DNA from 3 places in the Actinoplanes octamycinicus genome. Region 3 is predicted to be linked to each of the others. Evidence: riboswitches for the same ligand, from Rfam matches in the RefSeq annotation. Region 3 holds a riboswitch; each other region holds the start of a gene.
What was found. A riboswitch is a leader RNA that binds a small molecule or an ion and turns the genes downstream of it on or off. The one in region 3 is predicted to bind cyclic di-AMP.

Region 1 (7,323 bases), 2.7 Mb from region 3:
AGGCGATCTCGAACGCGAGGTCATGACGCAGCTCTGGGACGCTCCCGAGGCGCTGACCGTGCGACAGGTGCACGAGCGGATCAGCAAGAACCGGGATCTGGCGTACACGACGGTGATGACGGTCCTGGACCGTCTCGCCAAGAAGAAGCTGGTCGTCCAGATGAAAGCGGACAGGGCTTACCAGTACGCCGCGGCCCAGTCCCGTGAGGAGATGACCGCGGCCGTGATGCTCGACGCCCTGAGCGCGTCCCCCGATCAGGACGCCGCGCTGGCATACTTCCTCGGTCAGCTGCCCCCCGGCGCGATCCAAGCCGCCCTGAACGCGACGCCGAAAGAGACGTGACCGCACTCCTCCTCGGAACCCTCGGGCTGACCCTGTCGCTGGTCGTCCCGGGCGTTCTGGCCGGCGCCCGCTGGCCGGACCGCGCCCCGGTCGCCGCCGTCCTGCTCTGGCAGGCGCTCACCCTGACCGCGGTGCTCTGCGCGCTCGGCGTGGTCCTGGCCGCCCCGGAGGAGCTGACCCGGGCGGCCGGCGCCGATCACCCGTGGACCGTGGCGGCGCTGGTGTTCTCGCTGGCGGTCGCGGCCACCATCGTGATCCGGCTGCTGATCTCGCTGATCCGGGTGAGTGCCCGGGCCCGGGCCCGCCGCGAGCGGCACCGCACCCTGGTCGACCTGCTGGACCGGGTGGAGCGGCACCGCGAGCTGGGCGGCGCCGAGGTGCGGGTGCTGGACGGCGCGCTGCCGCTGGCCTACTGCGTGCCCGGCCGGGAGCCCCGGGTGGTGCTCAGCGACGCGGTGCTGCGGATCCTGGACCGCGAGCAGGTGGACGCGGTGCTCGCCCACGAGCAGGCGCACCTGCGGCACCGGCACGAGCTGGTGATGGAGTCGTTCACCGCGTTCTACCAGGCGGTGCCGCGCCCGCTGCGGTCCCGGGCGCCGCTGGACGCGGTGCATCTGCTGCTGGAGATGGTGGCCGACGACGCGGCCCGGCGGCGGACCGGGCCGGTCCCGCTGCGCGCCGCGCTGGCCCGGCTGTCCGACGCCGTCCCCCTGGCGGAGGAGGCCCCGGCCGACCCGGCGGGTGAATCGCGCTCCCGCAGGCTCGACCGGCTGGCCGGTCCGGCGCCCACCTCGAGGGGTCTGTCGGTGCTCGCCGGGGTCGCCGCAGCCGGTCTGCTGGTGTTACCCACGGTGATTCTGGTGGTGCCCTGGCTGGGGCAGGCCCTGGATGCCTGGCCGTTCCGGTCACTCTGAGTGCCGCTCGCTGTGCGGGCGGTATCGCCACGCGGGCAAGCTTCATTTGCCCGCATGATCCGAGTACGGTGGTCCCCGGTTCGGCAGCCCCCCATCGTCCAACCGGCCGATCTGACGAACCACCGCCTAATCGCCGCAACGGCGAGCCGGGGACCCAGGTGTGTGGGGTGAAGCCGCGTTCCCGCGGCCGGGCGTGCTTCCCGCTCGAACCCGTCAGCTAACCCGGTCGGCGGCCGAGTGGAAGAAAGGACAACGCACCTACGTGAAACGCGGACTACGCGGCCTGCTTTTCGCGGTGGCCGCTGCCGGACTCGTTCTCACCGGACCTGTCGTTGCCCACGCCACGCCCTCGCCGGGCAGCGTCGAAGATCAGATCGACAAGCAGTGGAACGAGCTCGAGCCCGTCATCGAGGACTACAACGACGTGCACGGCAAGCTCCTCAAACTGCAGAAGCAGCAGAAGCAGCTGAACCAGACGCTCGCTCCGCTGCAGAAGCAGGTCGACGCGGCCCTGGTGGAGGTGCGCGGCCTGGCCTCGGACGCCTACATGCAGGGTCCGCCGAGCGCCCTCGGCGCGATCCTCAGCGGTGATCCGAACGCGCTGACCGAGAAGCTCTCGCTCCTCGAGCAGCTGGCCAGCGACCGTCAGGAGTCGATCGGCGACGTCGTGAAGCTCCGCGACAAGTACGCAGCCGACAAGGAGAAACTGGACGCTCTGGCGTCCGAGATCGCCACTCGGGACACCGACCTCAAGACCAAGAAGTCGGCGATCGAGAAGGAGATCACCTCCCTGCAGAAACTGCGGATCAAGGCGTACGGCGACACGGACGACGGTCCGTTCAAGACCGGTCCGTGCCCGGTGGACTACACCAACGACAAGGGTGGCCGGGCCGCGCAGCGGGCCTGCGACCTGATCGGCAAGCCCTACGTCTTCGGTTCCGAGGGTCCGAACAGCTACGACTGCTCGGGTCTGACGAAAGAGGCGTGGAAGGCCGTCGGCGTGCATCTCGAGCACTACACCAAGGACCAGTGGGGGTCCACGAAATCGGTGAGCCGGAGCGAGTTGAGGCCGGGTGACCTGGTCTTCTACTACTCCGACGTGCACCATGTGGCGATCTACATCGGTGGCGGCATGGTGGTGCACGCTCCGCACACGGGCGACCACGTGCGGATGGCGACGATCGATCGCGGTCCGATCGCCGGCTATCGCCGGCCCGCGGGCTAGCGCTCCGGCTCAGGTGACAGGGCCGCTTCCGGTTTTCTCCGGGAGCGGCCCTGTCTCTTTCACACCCCTGGCGTACGGCCGGAAGCGCCGGCCAGCACTTTCCTCAGCAGCGCGGTGAACTGGTCGCGCTCCTGCGCGGTCAGCGGCGCCAGCAACTCGTCCTGGATCGCCGCCGCCCGCTCGGCCAGCTCCCGCGCCCGCTCCTGACCCTTCTCGGTCACCGTGATGACGTTGCGCCGCCGGTCCGCCGGGTCGGGCGAGCGCGCCACATAGCCGTCCGCCTCCAGCTCGTTGAGCGCGCCCACCAGGTCGCTGAGGTGGATGCCGGTGCGCCGCCCGAGCGCCGCCTGGCTGGCCGGCCCGTCGGCGAGCAGCGACTCCAGCAAGCGGTAGTGATAACCGCGCGCCCCCACCGCGGCGAATCCGTCGCCGACCAGCCGGTGCGCGTGCGCGGCGGTCTGGGTGAGCAGCCAGCTCGGCAGATGGTCCATGTGTCCAGCGTAACATTGGACTGACTAACGTTAGATGCTCTAACGTTAGTCGTATGAACGAATTCCGGCTCCATCTCCCGCAGTCCGATCTCGACGACCTGGCCGACCGGCTGTCCCGCACCCGCTGGCCCGACGAGCTGCCCGGCGCCGGCGACGACTACGGCATCCCGCTCGCCCGGGTCCGTGCCCTCGCCGACCGATGGCTCAAGTTCGACTGGCGCGCCCACGAGGACGAGCTGAACGCGTACCCGCAGTTCGTCACCGAGATCGGCGGCGACCGGGTCGACTTCATGCACCTGCGGCACCCCGACCCGGCCGCGCTGCCGATCGTGCTCACCCACGGCTGGCCCGGCTCCACCGTCGAGTTCCTCGACGTCGTCGACCGGCTCGCCGAGCACTTCCACGTGGTCGTCCCGGCCATCCCGGGATTCGGCCTGTCCGGGCCGACCACCCGGCGCGGCTGGAGCCAGCAGCGGGTCGCCGAGGCGTGGGCCGAGCTGATGGCCTCGCTCGGCTACCGGCGCTACGGCGCACAGGGCGGCGACTGGGGTTCCGGCATCTCCCGGCACCTGGCCGGCGCCGCCCCGGACAACGTGGTCGGCGTGCACATCAACTACCTGCCCACACCCGGCTCGCCGGACGGGCTCTCCCCGGCCGACCAGGCCCGCCTGGCGAAGACCATGGAGCTGGCCAAGAACCGCCATCCGCACCAGCTGCTGTTCGCCTCCGGTCCGCAGACCCCGGCCTACGCCCTCAACGACTCACCCACCGGTCTGCTCGCCTTCTGGGCGGACAAGTTCGACCGCTGGTCCGACCCGGCCACCCCGGTGCCCGACGACCGCATCCTGGCCGACGTCGCCCACCACTGGTTCCACCGGACCGCCGCCTCATCCGCCCGGCTGGTCAAGGAGAGCGGCGTGAACGTCCCGGTGACCTGCGCGGCCCCACTCGGCGTCGCGGTCCTGCCGGCCGACATCACCCAGGCGATCCGCCCGCTGGTCGAGCAGCGCTACGACGTCCGGCACTGGACGGAGTTCCCGCGGGGCGGCCACTTCGCCGCGCTGGAGGTCCCGGACCTGTTCGCCGAGGACGTCACCACGTTCTTCCGCACCCTCGACAACCGCTGACCGCGCGGCTGGTCCGTGCCCGCGTTCCGGTCCGCGCCCATCTTCGTGTTTCGGCCCGCGTTGGGTCCGTGCCCGCGTTGGGTCCGTGCCCGCGTTGGGTCCGTGCCCGCGTTGCCGTCCGCGTTCGCGTTGCGGTCCGTGCCGGCGTTGCGGTCCGTGCCGGCGTTGCGGTCGGTGCCCGCGTTGCGGTCCGTGCCCGCGTTGCGGTCCGTGCCCGCGTTGCGGTCCGTGCCGGCGTTGCGGTCCGTGCTCGCGTTGCGGTCCGTGCCCACCTTCCAGACCCCGCCCACCCAGGGGGAGCCGCCCGAAGACAGTGTGACGCGGAAACGAGATCGCGCGGGGATGGGCTGTGGACAACATGCTGATGTGGATTACTCGCGGCTGAGCCGGCAGTGGCCGCCCTTGGGCCAGCCGGCTGAGTCACCCGTCAAGGCCGGTTTGAGATACCCCTCAGCGCCAGCCGGGGACGGTGGGTGGGCCGGGCGCGGGCATAATCGCGTCTCATGAGCGACGCGTTGATCGACAGCCTCACCGCGGCGGTGCAGGCGCGCCCGGACGACCTGCCGCTGCGGCTGCATCTGGCCGAGTTGCTGGTCGCGGCCGGGCGTGGGGTGGAGGCGATCGAGCACGCCGCTCAGGTGCTCAGCCGGGAGCCGGGCAACGACGCGGCTCGCACCTTGATGGCGTCCGCCCTGGCCGGCCCGGCCTCCGCAGCGCCGTCTGCCGTCTCGCCCTCGACGCCGTCCCCGGGGTCACCTTCCGCCTCTCCGCCCTCGGCCCCGTCTCCCGTGCCATCCTCGGCGCAGTCGCCCGAGCCGCCCTCGGCTCCTTCTCCTGCGCCGCCGTCGGCCTCCCCTTCTGTGCCGCCGTCGGCTCCCTCCAACGGAGCGCCCGTGGACTGGGCCGCCATGGAGCAGCAGTTCGGTGACGTCGTCCCGCCCCGCTTCGCGCGCTCCGGCGACGAACCAGAGCCGGTGACCGGTCACGACGACCGGTCCTTCGACGTCGAGCGGTCCACCGTCACCCTCGCCGATGTCGGCGGCATGGCCGAGGTCAAGAAGCGTCTGGAAGTCTCCTTCCTCGGTCCGCTGCGCAACCCCAAGCTGCGCAGCCTGTTCGGCAAGAGCCTGCGCGGCGGCCTGCTGCTCTACGGCCCGCCCGGCTGCGGGAAGACCTTCCTGGCCCGGGCGGTGGCCGGTGAGATGGGCGCGGCGTTCATCTCGTTGTCGATCACGGACGTGCTGAACATGTGGGTCGGCAGCTCCGAGCGCAACCTGCACGACCTGTTCGAGTCGGCGCGCGGGCACGCGCCCTGCGTGCTGTTCCTCGACGAGATCGACGCGCTCGGGCACAAACGCAGCCAGCTGCACTCGTCGGCGATGCGGACCGTGGTCAACCAGCTGCTCACCGAGCTGGACGGGGTGCAGGGCGGCAACGAGGGCGTCTTCGTGCTGGCCGCGACGAACGCGCCGTGGGACGTGGACGCGGCGCTGCGCCGGCCGGGACGGCTGGACCGTACCGTGCTGGTGTTGCCCCCGGACGGCCCGGCGCGGGCCGCGATCGTCGAGTACCACCTGCGGGACCGGCCGGTGGCCGGGGTCGACCTGGACGCGGTCGCCGCGGCCACCGAGAACTTCTCCGGCGCCGACCTGGCGCACCTGTGCGAGACCGCGGCCGAGTTCGCGATGCGCGACTCGATCGCCACCGGCGAGATCCGCATGATCAACCAGGCGGACATGCTGGCCGCGGCCGGCGAGATCCGCCCGTCCACCGACGCCTGGTTCAGTACCGCGCGCAACGTGGCGATGTTCGCGAACCAGAGCGGCGAGTATGACGACCTGGCCGCCTACCTCAAGAAGCGCAAGTCCCGGTGACGGCGCGTTGACGGCCACCTCGCGGGCCCGGTCGCTCGCCGGTGGCGGGCCCGTGGTGACGGCGGCGTCAGGGGAGCGGCTTGCCGGACGGGTGCGGCAGTGACCGCGGCTTCAGGGGAGCTGCCCGCCGGGACGGGGCGACGGTGACGGCGGCTTCAGGGGAGCTGCCCGCCGGCACGGAGCCGCGGTGACGGCGGCTTCCCGGGCGCGGATGTTCGCCGAGCTCGGCCGGTTCGACCAGGCCGAGGCCGAGCTGCGCCGCGCGCTGCTGAACCGGCCCACGGACGTCGAGCTGCTCGCCCTGCTCGCCGCGGTGCTGCGCCTGTCCGGCCGGCCCGCCGAGGCGCTCGCCGTCGCGGACACTGCGGTCGCGGCGGGACCCGCTGGGGCAGGGGCGCATGCGGAACGGGCCGAGAATCTGATCGCGCTGTCGCGTACGGAAGACGCCGTCGCGGCCGCGAGTGAAGCGGTCCGGTTGCGTCCGGGCGAACCGGAAGCGCATCGCGTGCTGGCCCGCGCCCATGTGGCGGCGCGGGATTTCCGGCGGGCCCGGGTCGCCGCCCGGCAGGCGCTCGCCTTCGACCCGCGGTCGGTGCCCAGCCTGCTCACCCTGGCCGAGGTGGAGCGGGTCGCCGGGCATCGCCAGGCCGCCGCGCGAGCCACCCGGGCGGCCCTGGCCGAGGACCCGGACAGTCCCGGCGGCCGCTGGTTGATCGCGCTGCTCGACGCGGAACGGCTGCACGTCGCGGACGCCATGCGCGGCCTGCGGGAACTGGCCGCCGATCATCCGGCCCGGCTCGGCGGCGAGGCGCTGGCGTGGCCGGTCCTGGGCGTGCTGGCCGGTCTGCGGCGAGGGCTCGGGGCGGGCGTGCCGCTGGTGCTGGCGGTGCGTCTGGCGGCGGTCCGGTGGCCGTTCGCCGAGCCGCTGGCGCAGGGGGTCGCGCTGGTCGTCGCGGTGGTGATGGTCGCCTTCGCGGGCCGGGTGCTGCTGCCGGCCGGACGCCTGCCGTGGCGGTGCCTGCGGTTCCTGCCGCGGCGCGCGGTGATCATCGGATTGGTTGCGGCGGGCGCTTCGGTCGCGCTCCTCTTTTGGTACGCGGTGAGCGCGCTGTGGCCGCCCCTGGTCGCCGCTGCGGTGGCGGCCCTGGTGCTGCTCGTCCCGCCGTTGTCGCAGCGGCCGCGCTGATCGCCTCGCTATTGTCGCCGCGCCTGCGCTGATCGCCTCGCCGTTGTTGCCGCGCCTGCGCTGATCGCCTCGCCGTTGTTGCCACGGCGGCCCTGCTCGTCTCGGTGGTGATCGGGTCGCGGCTGCTGCTCGTCCCGGTGCGGGGAAAGTCACTATCAGGGGC
Region 2 (7,323 bases), 7.1 Mb from region 3:
AACCCGACAGGCCTGATGCTCGGCGACGCGGGCGGCATCTACCTGTTCGTCTGCCCGCGCTGCCCGGCCCACCCCACCGACTACCGCTTCGACTGCGGTTAGACCCGCGCCATGTCCTGCCGCACCGGGCCGGCGAGGTCGAGCCAGGCGCTCAGCACCTCCACTGATCCGCGGGCACGAGGAACTGCGTGCGGTGCTGATGGCGACCCGGCCGGCGCAGGTGTGGCATGGCACCGGCCGCCGTCAGCCGCCCGCGCGGATCCACGACCGGGAGACGGTCCGGGACGAGCTGGCACGGGACTGAGGGAGGGTGTGCCGGTCAATTGGTGCGGCGGACGGCGATGATGCCCTTGATCAGGCGGTAGAGGCCGTAGAGCATCGGGCCCCAGGCGACGATGTAGACGGCGGCGCCGGAGGCCATCGTGGCGAGGGTGATGAAGATGCCGGCGCCCAGCCAGATGCTGCCTACGGTGATGTCGCGTTTGCCCTGGGCGGCGGCTTCGGCGAGTTTGATCTGCTGCTGCGCCGGGTCGGATCGGTCGCCCTCGGCGGTCCACTGGTGGTACGGCATCGACGGCGGGGGAGTGCCCGGCTGCTGCCCATACTGACCGGGCGCGGCCGGGTAGGCACCGGGCTGCTGGCCATAGTGGTCGGGTGCGGCGCCATACTGGCTGGTCGCGGCGCCATACTGGCTGGTCGCGGCGCCATACTGGCTGGTCGCGGCGCCATACTGGCTGGTCCCGGCGCCATACTGGCTGGTCGCGGCCGCGGGGGTGCCGGGCTGCTGACCATAGTGGCCGGGCGCGGCCGAGTGGGTGCCGGACTGCGGCGAGTACTGCTGCGGGGCGGTTTGGTGCGGGTACTGCTGCGACGCCGCCGGATAGCCGCCGAATTGCTGCGGGTACTGCGACCCCAAAGCCCCGCCGGGCTGCTGCGGATACCCCGACGGGCCCTGGTGCTGCGGATACGAGTGCTGCGCCGGATAACCGCCCGGCTGCTGCGGGCTGTGCTGCTCCGGCACGACCGGCCGGGGCGAGCGCGCCGCCGACGACCAGCCGTCCTGCTCCGCCGGGCCGGCGGTCGGGTCCGGGTAACTCATGCTGCACCTACTTCGTCAGTCAGGGTGGGAAGTCATCGGGGAGTACCGCTGGGTGACGGCTCCGGTTCAACCGGCGGACGCCCGGTCGGGTCAATCCGCAGAGAGTCGCACAGATGCGCCGTCCTTGTGGTCCGCCGTCCGCTCCACTGCCTACATGACACTGTTGCGTGCCTCGCTCGGCGCCCTGTGCGCCGTCGTCCTGACCGCCACCCCGGCTCTGGCCGCGCCTCCGCCCGGCCACGTGGAGCTGCGCTATCTCGGCGATCTCACCGACCCGTCGCATGTCGCCGACAGCAGCGGCAACGGCCTGCACGGCGCCATCCTGGGTGGCGGCGGCGGGTTCGTCACCTCGGTGACCGAGGCGGGCGGCAACCGCATCCTGCGTTTCCCGGGCGGCTCCTGCACCACGACCACGCCTTGTCCACAAGCGATCATCCGCCCGGCGAGCTCGGTCACGCTGGTGCCGGGCGGTGACGGGGAGGGCCGGTTCGTCTACGGCGCGGACATCCGGTTGAACGAGACGCCGTCGCCGGACGCCGGGATGAACGTCTTTCAGTTCGGCGCGGCCGGGGCCGGGGTCACCCAGTGGAAACTGCAGGTGGACTACGGCCGGCCGTCCTGCCGGTGGTCGGACGGGACGAACTTCGTGCTGCTCCCGGCCGGCCCGGAGGACTTCGGCATGACGGTCGGCCGGTGGTACCGGGTGACCTGCGTCCGGCTGTCCCCGGTGCTGTTCCAGATCCGGGTGCACGACCCGGCCACCGGCCGGCAGCTGGTGCCGCCGGCCCAGCGGACCGGCCCGCTGGCGGACATCCTGCCGAGCGGCGCCGTGGTGATCGGCGGCAAGCGGATCAACCCGAACCAGACCGACGTGGACACCGACCAGTTCCACGGCGACCTGGACAACATCGAGTTCGGCAGAAAGAACACCGATTGACGTATCGACGCCCGTGCCCTAGATTGGCGCGGAAAGCGCATTCCCGCACGTCAGACCTCCTGGACCAGCGACCGAGGTGACTCAGTCGAACCAGTCGAGGTCGACCGCTCCGGCGATCACCCGCATACCCTTGTCGCCAGGGTGCAGGTGGTCGCCGGAGTCGTTCGCGGCCAGGAACCGGGTCGGTGACGCCGGATCGTGCGTCGCGGCGTCCTGGTCGAGCACCGCGTCGCACCCGCTGCCGGCGCCGCGGACGAACGCGTTCACCTCGGCCCGGCCCTGCTCGCCCCGGCTGCTCCAGTAGTCCGCGCCGCGGAACGGGGTGAGCGTCGAGCAGATCACCCTGATCCCGGCCGCATGACCGCGATCGATCAGCTGCCGGTAGGCGCTGATGATCTCGTCGCTGCCCGGTGCGCGGTGGCTGCCCAGATCGTTCAGCGGGTCGTCCGAGATGATCACCCAGCGCACTCCGGTACGCCGCAGCACGTCCCGCTCGAACCGGTGGGCCGCGCTCTCGCCGCGTCCGTCGGTGCCGTCGGCGGTCAGCCGGTTGCCGCTGATCCCGGTGTTCACCACGCCGATCGTCCGCCCCGCCGCGCGCAGCCGGTCGGCGAGCAGGTCCGGCCACCGCTGGTTGGCCCCGAAGGCCGAGTCCAGCCCGTCGGTGATCGACGCCCCGAACGCCACGACCGTCCCCTCCGCCGCGGAGTTGTGCACGTCCAGGCCGGTCAGGAAGAAGTAGTTGCTGGACGTCTCGGCGCCGCGGATGCTCGTGGCGGTGAGCTGGTCGCCGGTACCGATGAAATTGTCCCTGGTGCCGAGCGGATGCCGGGTGGTCTCGCCGGTCGCCGCCGGCAGGTGGACGCTGACCGCCAGATCGGCGTCGGCCGGCACGGCGAAGCTCACCGGGTCGCTGGTCACCGTGCCGCCCGCCGGGATGGTCACCGCCGTCCTGCCGCCGAAGGTCACCACGGTGTCGGTGGCCGGGTCGATGGTGCTCCCGGACACCTGCCGCGCCACGTGCACCCCGCCGATCACCAGCGGCGTGCGGCCGAACGCGTGGGACAGCTCCAGCCGGGCGCGGTCCCCGGCGACGCTGGTGTGCACGATCTGCCGGACGGTCTGCCGCTCGAAGGCCTGCCCGCCGTCGGTCATCGCGACACCCCAGGTGCCGACCCAGTCCGGCGCCGCCGACCGGGACGGCGAGAGGAAAGCCGCCGACTGGGACGGCGCCGGGAAGGCCGCCGGGTGGGAAGGCGCGGGGGAGGCCGGGGCGGCATTCGCGTACGGATCAGTCGCTCCGCATCCCGCCACCAGCAGCAGCATGCCCCCGGCCAGCCCCGCCGCCCCGACCCACCGCATGTGTTCCCCCGTTGCCGCGCCCACGTCCCGGCGGCAATCCTCACACCTGACCTGGTGCGGATCAGGTCAGCGGGACAAGGATCACCAGGGATGTCGCCGGTCTGCCGCCGGCGGTGACGGCCTCCGCGGGCCGGACGGGGCGGTGATCGTCCCGGCCGCGCCGCCGCCCGCCCGGACGACCGCGCGGCCGGAGGACGGACCGTCAGAGACGGATCCGCTGACCGGGGTAGATCCGGCTCGGGCTGGACAGCTTGCTCTTGTTGAGCTTGTACAGCGTCCGCCAGCCGCCCTTGATGTGGTACTTCCGGGCGATCTTGGCGAGCGTGTCGCCGGACTTCACCACGTAGGTCTTGCCGGTCGACTTGACCTTACTGCTCTTCGCCTTGGTGGACTTCTTCCTGGTCGACGTGGCCTTCTTGTGCACGCCGGCCTTCTTGCCGCACACCGGCCACGGGCTCAGCCCGCGCTTGGCGTACAGCTTCTCGGCGATCTTGATCTGCTCGCCCTTGGTGGCCTTGTCCGCGGTCGACGCGTACTTGCCGCCGCCGTTCGCCTTCCACGTGCTGCGGCTGAACTGCAGGCCGCCGTAGTACCCGTTACCGGTGTTGATGTGCCAGCGGCCGCCCGATTCGCACTTGGCGACCACGTCCCAGTTGACGCTGGATGCCATCGCCGGGGAAGCGGGCGCGAACAGCACGCCGGCTCCGGTCACGCCCGCCGCCACCAGGGTGAGGGCAGCAAGGCGCGTTCGTCTACCGATCCGAGACATGGATGATCCTCCACGCCTGCGAGGTGAGCTGTCGGGTTCGGGCAGATCGGCCCGGCCGCGTCACACATGGCGGCTTCACCCCGAGGCGCGCTCCGTGATGGACGCGCCGGAAACGGTGGGTCCCCCGCTCCTGCCCTTCTCATCGAGTCTGTGGATCGGCGGCAGGATTCGGCGGTCCGTCCACAGTGCCCGCCATCGCGGGACGACCGACGGTAACCACATCCCCGGTCGTTCATCCAAGTTTTTGATGCCGGATAGTGACGTTCTTCACGGTATTAGGGTGATTTGATCTTGTTCGTGCCCTGGAAAGCCAGGCATTTCCGAAACCGGTCATCCGCCCGTCCTCCCGGCATGCCGCACGACCGGCAGAAAGGGCGGAACCGCCGCTGGTCACGGTGCGTCGAACCAGCCATGGCCGATTCCCGACAGCGCCGGACCGCGCTGCTCACCGTGATCACCGCACTCGCGGTCTCCGCGTGCGGCACCACCCTTTCCGGTACGACCGCGGAGACCCGTGACGCCGTCCACGTGGCAGCCGCGAACCTGCCGTCGCACTACACCTACGTCCTCACCTCGACCTGCGGCGAGCGGGCACTGATCGGCAAGTACCGGATCACCGTGGCCGGCGAGCGGGTCACCGGCGAGCCCGCCGACCGGGACACCAACCCGGACGTGGCGCACTACCCGGCCATCGCCGAGCTGCTCGCCGAAACCGGCACCGCCGGGCCGGACGCCGTGATCGAGTTCACCACCGACGCGGCCGGCCTGCCCGCCTCGCTGACGATCGACCCGATGCCGAACGCCATCGACGACGAGGCGTGCTACACGTTCAGCGACATCCGGCCCCGCCCCGCCGCCCCGTCACCGAGCTGACCCCCGGCGGCCCCGGGTGCCGCCCAGGGCAACCCCCTGGGGTGAACGAGTTCGCCGCCGGGCGACCATCTACCGCATGCGAAGCTTTGACGTGGTGGTGATCGGCGCCGGACCCGGCGGCGAGGTGGCGGCCGGCCGGCTGGCCGAGGCCGGACTGGATGTGGCGATCGTCGAGGCCGACAAGGTCGGCGGGGAGTGCTCCTACTACGCGTGCATGCCGTCCAAGGCGCTGCTGCGCCCGGGTGAGCTGCTCGCCGAGGCCCGGCGCACACCCGGGGTGGCCGCCGCGGTCACCGGCGACCTCGACGTGGCCGCCGTGCTGCGCCGCCGCGACGAGCTGATCGGCGGCCTGGACGACGCCGGCCAGCTGCCCTGGCTGGCGGAGCGGGGGATCACCCTGGTCCGCGGCTGGGGCCGGCTCGCCGGGGAGAAACGCGTCCGGGTCGGCGACGAGATCCTCGAGGCCCGGCGGGCGGTCATCCTGGCCGGCGGCACCCGGGCCGCGCTGCCCGCCATCGACGGGCTGGCCGACGCCGAGCCGTGGACGAACCGGGCGGCGGTCACCACCCCGGTCATCCCGGAGTCGCTGATCGTGCTCGGTGGCGGGGTGGTCGGCTCCGAGCTCAGCCAGGCGTTCACCTCGCTCGGCGCCCGGGTCACCCTGATCCCGGGGGAGCGGGGGCTGCTGCCGCGGGAGGAGCCGTTCGCCGGTGAGCAGGTGGCGCAGTCGCTGACCGAGCAGGGGGTGGACATCCGGATCGGGGCGCGCGCTCAGGCCGTACGCCGAACGGGTCTCGGTGTTGACGTGACCCTGAGTGACGGGGTCACCGTGACCGCGGCGGAGATCCTGGTCGCTGCCGGACGCACGCCGCAGGCGGCGGACCTGGGCCTGGACACCGTCGGCGTGGATTCCCCACGGGTCGACGAGAACATGCGCGTTCCCGGATCGAGCTGGCTTTACGTGGTCGGTGACCTGAACGGGAAAGCGCTCTTCACGCACATGGCGAAATATCAGGCGGCCATCGCGGCCGGCGACATCCTCGGCGAGCCGATGGCGGCCGAGCATCTCGCGGACGGCCCCGGCTCGCCCCGGGTGATCTTCACCGAGCCGCAGGTGGCCGCGGTCGGTCACACCACCGCGACGGCCGCCGCGGCCGGCCTCGACGTCCGGGTGATCGACCTGCCGACCGACGGCAACGCCGGCGGCGCGTTCACCGGCGGCCCGCGCGGCACCGCCCGGTTCCTCGTCGACACCGACCGCGATGTGCTGGTCGGCGTCACCCTGACCGGCTCGAACGTCGCCGACTTCCTGCAGGCCGCCACCGTCGCGGTGGTCGGCGAGGTGCCACTGCGCCGGCTCCGGCACGCCATCCCGGCGTTCCCCACCCGCAGTGAGGTGTGGCTCTACCTCTTCAACGCGCTCGGCATCTGACCCGCACAGTGAGGAGTGGACCGTGATGGACTTCCACCTCGAGCTGATCGCCGTGCCGGTCAGCGACGTCGACCGGGCCAAGACGTTCTACCGGCGGCTCGGCTGGCGCGAGGACCTCGACTACGTGTGCGGCGACGACTTCCGGGTGGTGCACTTCACCCCGCCCGGTTCGCCCTGCTCGATCGTCTTCGGGGTCGGCATCGGCACCGCCCGGCCGGGCGCCATGGAGAACGTCCACCTGGTCGTCCGGGACATCGAGGAGGCCCGCGCCGAGCTGCTCGCCCGGGGCGTCGAGGTCAGCGAGATCTTCCACGACGCGGACGGCATCTTCCACCACGCGGGCACCGACAAGCGGGTGCCCGGCCTGTACCCGGGCCGGCTGTCCTACGGCTCGTTCGCCTCGTTCGCCGATCCGGACGGCAACGGCTATCTCTTGCAGGAGGTCAGCGAGCGGGCGGCGGGTAGTCTCGCCGCGTGATCGAACTGCGGGGGCGCGGCCGCGAGCGGGACCAGCTGGACAGACTTCTCCAGGATGTCCGGGCCGGCCAGAGCCGGGTCCTGGTGCTGCGCGGCGAGGCCGGCGCGGGCAAGTCGGCGCTGCTCGACTACCTGGCCGGGCACGCGCCGGCCGGCCGGGTGGTCCGCGCCGCCGGGGTCGAGCCGGAGACCGAGCTGGCCTATTCGGCGTTGCAGCAGCTGGTCGCCCCGCTGCTGCCGCACCTGGACCGGCTGCCCGAGCCGCAGCGAGCCGCGCTGTCCACCGCGTTCGGCCTGGCCGCCGGCCGGCCGCCGGAGGCGCTGCTGATCGGCCTCGCGGTGCTCGGCCTGCTCGCCGAGGCCGCCGTCGACCA
Region 3 (7,323 bases):
CCACGACCAGCGACCAGGCGACCGCCTCGATCCACAGCTGGGCCGGGCTGCCGGCCAGCCTCACGTTCTCCATCAGCGAGTGCCGGTAGAGCTCGATGAAGACCAGCAGCGGGTTCAGCTCGACGACGAAGAGCTTCCAGCCGTGCAGGTGCTCGGTGAACCGGGTGACCGGGTAGAGGACCGCCGAACCGTACAGCCAGAACCGCATGATGAACGGGACCAGCTGCTTCACGTCACGCAGCTTGGAGCCGAACCGGGCGCAGGCCAGCGCCAGACCGGTGTTGAAGATCGACTGGAGGATCATCGCCGGGATGACCAGCAGCCACTCCAGGTTGACCGGCTCCTTGACGACCACGATCACCAGCAGCACGGCCAGCGCGGTGACGAAGTTGCGGATCTCCACCAGGGCGACCGACAGCGGCAGGCTGGCCCGCGGGAAGTGCAGCGCCCGGATCAGGCCCAGGTTGCCGGTGATCGCGTTGATGCCCTGCTGCACCACCGACTGGGTGAACTGGAAGACGAAGACGCCGATGCAGAGGTACGCGATGAAGTTCTCGACACCGCCACGGGTGCCGATCACCACACCGAAGATGATGTAGTAGACGAAGGCGTTGAGCGCCGGCGTCAGCACCTGCCACAGCGCGCCGAGGTTGGTGTTGCCCAGCGAGGACGTGGTCTTCGCCTTGGCGTGCGCGGCGATGAAGTGGCGGTACGCCCACAGCTTGCGGGAGTACTCCACGAGTCCGAGCCGCCGCCCGGAAGAGGTGAGGCCGTGCCGTCGGGCGAGTTCCCGGGGGGAAACGCCGGTAGCGGCATCGGCAACCGCCGTCTCTGGCATGGAGTGGTGCTCCGATCTCGTCGGCCCGTGCGAGGTGGCGGACTCGGGTGACTTGCCTTCGAACACAGCTAGCAGCATGACATCCGTCCGCCGACGCCGATGGAACGGGTTCGTATCGACGTGACAGCAAAGGTAACCGACCAAGCGGCGGGACGCAACCGTTCCGTCGTAGCGCTATAGTTACCGGGTGGCGACAGTCAAACGCGCACCGGCCGGAGCGGCCGTGCTCCGCAACGACATCACCGTGGCTATTCGTAACGCGGTCATGAGTGAGCTGGCAGAGGTCGGTTACGGCCGCCTGTCGATCGAGGCCGTGGCCCGGCGTGCCGGCGTCGGCAAGACCGCTATCTACCGGCGCTGGAGCAACAAGCTGGAGATGGTACTGGAGATCATCACGGAAGTCGCCGGTCGCAAGGTGCCACTTCCGGACACCGGCTCGTTCGCCGGCGATCTCGACCTGCTCATGATGATCGTCAGCAAGGCGCTGCAGCATCGGGTCGCCTCGCAGATCATCCCCGACCTGATGGCCGAGGCGGCGCGGAACCCGCAGATCGCCGAGACCCTGCAACGGGTGCTGCGCACCCACCAGCAGGCGGTCGGGGAGAAGCTGGTCGGCCAGGCCATCGCCCGCGGCGAGCTGCCCGAGGACACCGATCCGGAGGTGGCGGTGGACCTGATCCTGGGCCCGCTCTACTGGCGGCTGGCCGTCTCCCGGCAGCCGATGAGCGACGACTACCTGGAGCGGCTGGCGGCATCGGTGCTCGGCTCGCTGCGAGCCGGCGGCGCCGGGAGTTGAGGCGCCGGGAAACAACCGCGCCGCAACCGGCGGAGTGCTGCATCGGACCGGCGCCGGGCCGAAGTTAGGGGTCGTTCCCGACACCGACCTCCCGGAGCCGGCCCCATGCATTCGCACTCCCCTCGCGTCGACACCACCGTGCTGGACGCCGCCGCCATGCTGGCCATCGCCATGGGCCGCACCTCCGACGCCGGGCTGGGCCTGGCGCCGGCGCCGCCCGCGGTGGTGAGCGGCTCGGCGGTGGTCGGCGCCTGGCGCAGCCCGGACGGCACGGTCAAGCTGCAGCTGCGCACCGACGGCACCTACGCCGGCGAGGTGGCCGGCCGCCGGAAGCGGCCGAGCGGCACCTATCGCGTCGACGGGGCGTCGGTCGTCCTGCACGACCCGGCCTCCGGCCTCAACACCCCGGTCGCGGTCCGGCACGACGGCGAGGAGCTGGAGATGGCCGGCCACCGCCTGCTCCCGGCCTGACTGCTCCCGGCCTGCGGTCACGGTCCGCTCCGGCGTCCGGTTCGCCAGACTTTTCGGTACGACCGGAACGCGCCGGCCGTACCGAAAACTTGGTCTTGAGATTTACGTCACCGAAAGGTGCACGTGGTTGGTGTGGTCGGTCGACGGTGTGCCGCCCGCCCCGCTGTACGACTTCCACCCGCTGCTCGGCAGCCAGATCCGCTTGAACCAGATCACGTAGAGCACGCCCAGCGTGTCCGCGTTGTGGATGAAGTAGTTCGCCAGGTCGGTGCCGTAGGTCTTGCTGGAGCCGGTCGCCACCCCGCCGAACCCGTTCTTGTCGGCGGCGAAGTCGCAGGCCCGGCCCTTCGGGTGCTCCCCGCTGTTCTGCGGCCGGTAGCAGGCGACGTAGCGGGTGAACCCGGCCTTCTGCGCCTGCTGCATGGCGAAGAGCAGACGCTTGCTGATGCAGCCGTCGGTGGTCGGGTCCGGCACGCAGCCGCCGCTCAGGCTGCCCGGCTTGTCGGCGTCCGCGCTGCCACTGCCACTGCCGCTGCCGGAGTCGTCGTCACCGGAGTCCCCGCCCTGGTCGGCGTCCTTGAGCGCCTGCTCGGCCTGGGCCTTGCGCTTGGCCATCACGTTGACCTGCTTCTGCTGGTCGATGACGGCGGCGTCGATCCCGGTCTTGGCGGCCTGCCGGTCGGTCCGGGTGGTCTTCAGGTCGGCGATCGCCGCGTTCTGCCGGGCCGCCACGGTGGTCAGCAGCTGGGCCCGGTCCAGGAAGCCGGCCGACGAGTCGGCGCCGAGCAGCGCGCTGAGCGGGCCGAGCCGGCCCATCGAGTACGCCTGCTCGGCGTACTTGTTGAGCGCCGCCTGCTGCGGGCCGAGGGCCGCGTCCAGCTTCTTCAGCTCGGCGGCCAGCGCGGTCTGCTGCTGCTTGGACTTGGCCAGCTTGGCCTTGGCCGCGACGTAGCCCTTGGAGGCCTCGTCGAGTTTGTCGAGCAGGGACTTGGAGCCGCCCTCGCCGTCGTCGCCGGACTCGCCCGGCGCGGCCAGGGGGCGGGGCGCGGCGGCGGCCGGCCCGGCGACCCCGGCGATCCCGCATGCGGCGATCAGGAGCGTCAGAAAGGCCGCCCATCGTCGCCGCGCAGTCACGTGCTGCACTGGCTGTTTCCTTCCGTCGGCCGCCGGCCGGGTTAGCTGACGGGCTCGGGATGAAGGAGATCCCTACCGCGGGATGCGGATTCGCCCCGGAAGAAATGTGGATCCCCGGCTCGCGCGTTATGCGATTAGGCGGCGGTCCCCGCGCGGGAACCGCGACGACCATACCCCAGGCGATCGACGAATCGACAGTTCTCGTACCGATGGCGACGGCCCGGTCACGAGTGGTGACGCCATTACGGAAAGTCGTTGTGCAGTAACAATTTTGACGGTTTTCCGGACCCTGATGTCCCGTGATATCTCAGGTAAACTGGCCGCCGGTCCTGCCAGGACGGCACCGCCCCCGAGTTGCCGGCAGGCCGCCGCCCAATCGTCGAAAGGCGAGCCGGGGAACCAGGTAGTTGGGGTGAATCCGCGTTATGCGGTAGGGATAGCTTCCGTCCCGAACCCGTCAGCTAACCCGGTCGGCGGTGACAAGGAAGGATTGTTGATGACCGCACGTCCCCGCCGGTGGCTGACGCTTGCCCTGGCGCCGCTGGTGACCGCCGCGATATTCGTGGCCCCGGTCACCCCGGCACACGCCGCTCCTGGAGGTAGCGGCTCGACCGCTGAGGAGGGAGAGGCGAGCGACGACCTCTCCGACCAGATCGAGACCACGAACCGCCGGTTCGTGAACGCCAAGGCAGCGGTCGCGAAGTCGAAGAAGACCCAGATCCAGCTGGCCGCTCAGATCAAGACCGCGGAGGCCCGGCGCGACCAGCTGGTCCCCGAGGTCAACGCGATCGCCAAGCAGCAGTACCAGATCGGCAACCTGAGCTCGCTGAGCTTCCTGCTGCGGGCCAACGACTCCTCGGACTTCCTGGACAAGGCGGTCTCGCTCGAGGAGATCAACAAGGTCCACGACGAGAAACTGCACGAGCTGAACACGCTGCTGCAGGGCATCACCGCCGACAAGCAGCGCCTCGACGCCGAGCTGAAGAACGAGGAGCAGCAGCTCTCGGTGCAGAAGAAGCTGCACGACTCGGCCGAGGACCAGCTCGAGCTGCTCGGTGGCGGCACCGGCATCAACAAGACCATCACCGCCGGCTTCGTCGACGCGAAATCCGCGACCGCCGCACCGGCGCCGCGCAACTCCGACGGCGGTTTCTCGCCGGAGTCGTGCAACCAGAAGGACCCGACCACCGACGGTTGCATCACCAAGCGCACCCTGCACCTCTACAAGGAGGTGCGGAAAGCCGGCTTCGACCTGTTCGTCGGCTGCCACCGCGACGGCGGCCCGTTCGAGCACCCGAAAGGCCGGGCCTGCGATTGGTCCCTGCAGAAGAGCGGGTTCTCCTCGGCGACCGGCAACAACAAGATGATGCGGTACGGCAACGACCTCACCGCGTTCCTGGTGCGCAACGCCGACCGCCTCGGCATCTACTACGTGATCTGGTACAAGCAGATCTGGTTCCCGGCGACGAACAACTGGCACGCCTACCACGGGCCGAGTGATCACACCGACCACGTGCACGTGTCACTGCTGTAATCGAGCCACCGAGAACGGCCCCCACCCTTGCGGGTGAGGGGCCGTTGTCGTATCGCCTCAGTGATGCGGGGTGGCGCGCCGCACCGGGGCCCGCCCGGCCGGCTGGGCCGGCGCCGGGCCGACCGGTCCGGCCGACGGGATCGCCATGGTCACCGGCCGCACCTGGGTCACCTCGATCTCCTTGCCGTGGTGCAGCAGGGTCAGCCGGGCCGAGCCGCCGCCGTTGCGCAGCGAGTAGGTGACCTCCTCGGCGGTGACGTTGACCCGCAGCCGCAGACCCCGCCAGAGCAGCGAGAAGTCCAGGTTGTTGATCCGGCTGGGCAGCCGCGGCGCGAACGACAGCTGACCGTTGAAGTCACGCATGCCGCCGAGACCGGCGACCAGCGCGATCCAGGAACCCGCGAGGGACGCCACGTGCACGCCGTCCCGCGCGTTCTGGTGCAGGTCGTGCAGGTCCATCAGGGCGGCCTCGCCCAGGTAGTCGTGGGCCAGCTCGAGGTGCCCGGTCTCGGCCGCCATCACCGCCTGGATGCACGCCGACAGCGACGAGTCCCGGACGGTCCGCGCGTCGTAGTAGGCGAAGTTGCGGGTCTTCTCCTCCGGGGTGAACGCGTCACCCCGGATGTACATCGCCATCACCAGGTCGGCCTGCTTGACCACCTGCTTGCGGTACAGGTCGAAGTACGGGTAGTTGAGCAGCAGCGGGTAACCCTCCGGCGGAGTGTTCTCGAAGTCCCACTCCTGCAGCCGGGTGAAGCCCTCGCACTGCTGGTGGACGCCGAGCTCCTTGTCGTACGGGATGTGCACGGCCGCCGCCGCGTCCCGCCAGGACGCCGCCTCCTCGTCGTCCACCCCGAAGCGCCGCGCCAGGTCCGGGTGCCGCTTGCACGCCTCCACCGCGGTCATCAGGTTCTGCTGCGCCATCAGGTTGGTGTAGATGTTGTCGTTCACCACCGCGGTGTACTCGTCCGGGCCGGTGACGCCGTCGATGTGGAAGCGCCCGTGCCGGTCGTGGTGCCCCAGCGAGCGCCACAGCCGGGCGGTCTCCACCAGCAGCTCCAGGCCGACCTCACGCTCGAAGTCGTAGTCCCCGGTGGCCTGCACGTAGCGCCGGACCGCGTCGGCGATGTCGGCGGCGATGTGGAAGCCCGCGGTGCCGGCCGGCCAGTAGCCGGAGCACTCCTGCCCGCGGATGGTCCGCCACGGGAAGGCGGCGCCCTGCAGGCCGAGCGTCTGCGCCCGCTCCCGGGCCAGGTCCAGCGTCGAGTGCCGCCAGCGCAGCACGTCGGCGGCCGCCGAGGGCTGGGTGTAGGTCAGCGCGGGCAGCACGAACGTCTCGGAGTCCCAGAACGTGTGACCGTCGTAGCCGGGACCGGTCAGGCCCTTGGAGCCGATCGGCCGCTTCTCCGCCCGGGCGCCGGCCTGCAGCGTGTGGAACAGCCCGAACCGGACCGCCTGCTGCACCTCCGGGTCGCCCTCGACGCGCACGTCCGAGTGGTCCCAGAAGGCGTCCAGGTAGTCCCGCTGCTGCTGGACCAGACCCTCCCAGCCGTCCAGCCGGGCGCTGGCCAGCGCGGCACCGACCTGGTCGCGCAGCGCGGGCAGCGAGCGCACGCTGGACCAGCCGTACGCCGCCAACTTGACCACCCGCAGCTTCTGCCCCGGCTCCAGCCGGCAGGCCACCGTGGTGCGCAGCCAGTCGCCGTGCCCCTCGGTGGTGATCGCGTGCCGGCCCGGCGTCTCCACCAGGTGCTCCATGGCCGCCGCCATCCGCAGGTCGCTGACCTTGGTGCGGTGCACCAGCAGGCCGCCGGAGCGCTGCTCGAGCATCTCCTCGGCCTGCAGCGGGTGCTCCAGCACCGCCGCCACCCGCGGGTCCTTGCTCATCGGCGGCAACTGCTCGTTGGCCACCAGCTCGGACTGCAGGATCAGCCGGGCGGACGCGTCCAGCGGCTCCACCTCGTAGAGGAACGCGACGACCGCCCGCTGGGTGAAGGAGACCAGGCGCACGGTGCGCACCCGGACGCCCTGGCCGGACGGGGAGACCCACTCCACCACCCGCTCCAGGGTGCCGGCGCGCAGGTCGAGGCAGCGCTCGTGGGAGCGCAGCTCGCCATATCGCACGTCGAACGGCTCGTCGTCGACCAGCAGCCGCATCAGCTTGGCGTTGGTGACGTTGACCATGGTCTGGCCGGACTCCGGGAAACCGTATCCGCCCTCGGCGTGCGGCAGTGGCCGCAACTCGTAGAACGAGTTCAGATAGGTGCCGGGCAGGCCGTGCGGCTCGCCCTCGTCCAGGTTTCCGCGTATCCCGATATGGCCGTTCGAGAGCGCGAACACCGACTCGGACTGGGCCAGCAGGTCCAGGTCGAGCCGGGTCTCCCGGATGTGCCAGGGGTCGACGGGGTAGGCCCGTTCACGGATCACGGTCGTGCCTCTTCTTAGTGATTGAGCAGTTCGGAAAGGTCAGTGACGACGACGTCGGCGCCGTTCTCCCGGAGGGCGTCGGCCTGCCCCACCCGGTCCACGCCGATCACCAGGCCGAAGCCG

Region 1: linked by a shared signal. The riboswitch ahead of BJY16_RS21545 (C40 family peptidase) and the one ahead of BJY16_RS10215 (coiled-coil domain-containing protein) in region 3 are both predicted to bind cyclic di-AMP.
Region 2: linked by a shared signal. The riboswitch ahead of BJY16_RS48835 (LysM peptidoglycan-binding domain-containing protein) and the one ahead of BJY16_RS10215 (coiled-coil domain-containing protein) in region 3 are both predicted to bind cyclic di-AMP.

Annotation. Positions count from the first base shown of each region.
Region 1 covers NZ_JACHNB010000001.1:4,927,556-4,934,878, forward strand. The annotation lists gene BJY16_RS21535 (BlaI/MecI/CopY family transcriptional regulator) at 1-343, shown strand, start outside; gene BJY16_RS21540 (M56 family metallopeptidase) at 340-1,257, shown strand; cyclic di-AMP (ydaO/yuaA leader) riboswitch at 1,371-1,504, shown strand; gene BJY16_RS21545 (C40 family peptidase) at 1,520-2,482, shown strand; gene BJY16_RS21550 (MarR family winged helix-turn-helix transcriptional regulator) at 2,542-2,973, opposite strand; gene BJY16_RS21555 (epoxide hydrolase family protein) at 3,027-4,100, shown strand; gene BJY16_RS21565 (tetratricopeptide repeat protein) at 4,604-5,974, shown strand; gene BJY16_RS46535 (tetratricopeptide repeat protein) at 6,162-7,160, shown strand.
Region 2 covers NZ_JACHNB010000001.1:9,349,949-9,357,271, reverse strand. The annotation lists gene BJY16_RS42400 (YwqG family protein) at 1-102, shown strand, start outside; gene BJY16_RS42395 (hypothetical protein) at 320-1,099, opposite strand; gene BJY16_RS42390 (hypothetical protein) at 1,254-2,036, shown strand; gene BJY16_RS42385 (GDSL-type esterase/lipase family protein) at 2,118-3,398, opposite strand; gene BJY16_RS48835 (LysM peptidoglycan-binding domain-containing protein) at 3,601-4,167, opposite strand; cyclic di-AMP (ydaO/yuaA leader) riboswitch at 4,166-4,351, opposite strand; gene BJY16_RS42375 (DUF6174 domain-containing protein) at 4,579-5,040, shown strand; gene BJY16_RS42370 (dihydrolipoyl dehydrogenase family protein) at 5,117-6,472, shown strand; gene BJY16_RS42365 (VOC family protein) at 6,498-6,950, shown strand; gene BJY16_RS42360 (helix-turn-helix transcriptional regulator) at 6,947-7,323, shown strand, end outside.
Region 3 covers NZ_JACHNB010000001.1:2,262,005-2,269,327, reverse strand. The annotation lists gene BJY16_RS10235 (ABC transporter permease) at 1-838, opposite strand, end outside; gene BJY16_RS10230 (TetR/AcrR family transcriptional regulator) at 1,026-1,634, shown strand; gene BJY16_RS10225 (hypothetical protein) at 1,740-2,105, shown strand; gene BJY16_RS10220 (coiled-coil domain-containing protein) at 2,208-3,248, opposite strand; cyclic di-AMP (ydaO/yuaA leader) riboswitch at 3,254-3,390, opposite strand; cyclic di-AMP (ydaO/yuaA leader) riboswitch at 3,599-3,730, shown strand; gene BJY16_RS10215 (coiled-coil domain-containing protein) at 3,736-4,773, shown strand; gene BJY16_RS10210 (glycoside hydrolase family 65 protein) at 4,831-7,200, opposite strand; gene BJY16_RS10205 (beta-phosphoglucomutase family hydrolase) at 7,215-7,323, opposite strand, start outside.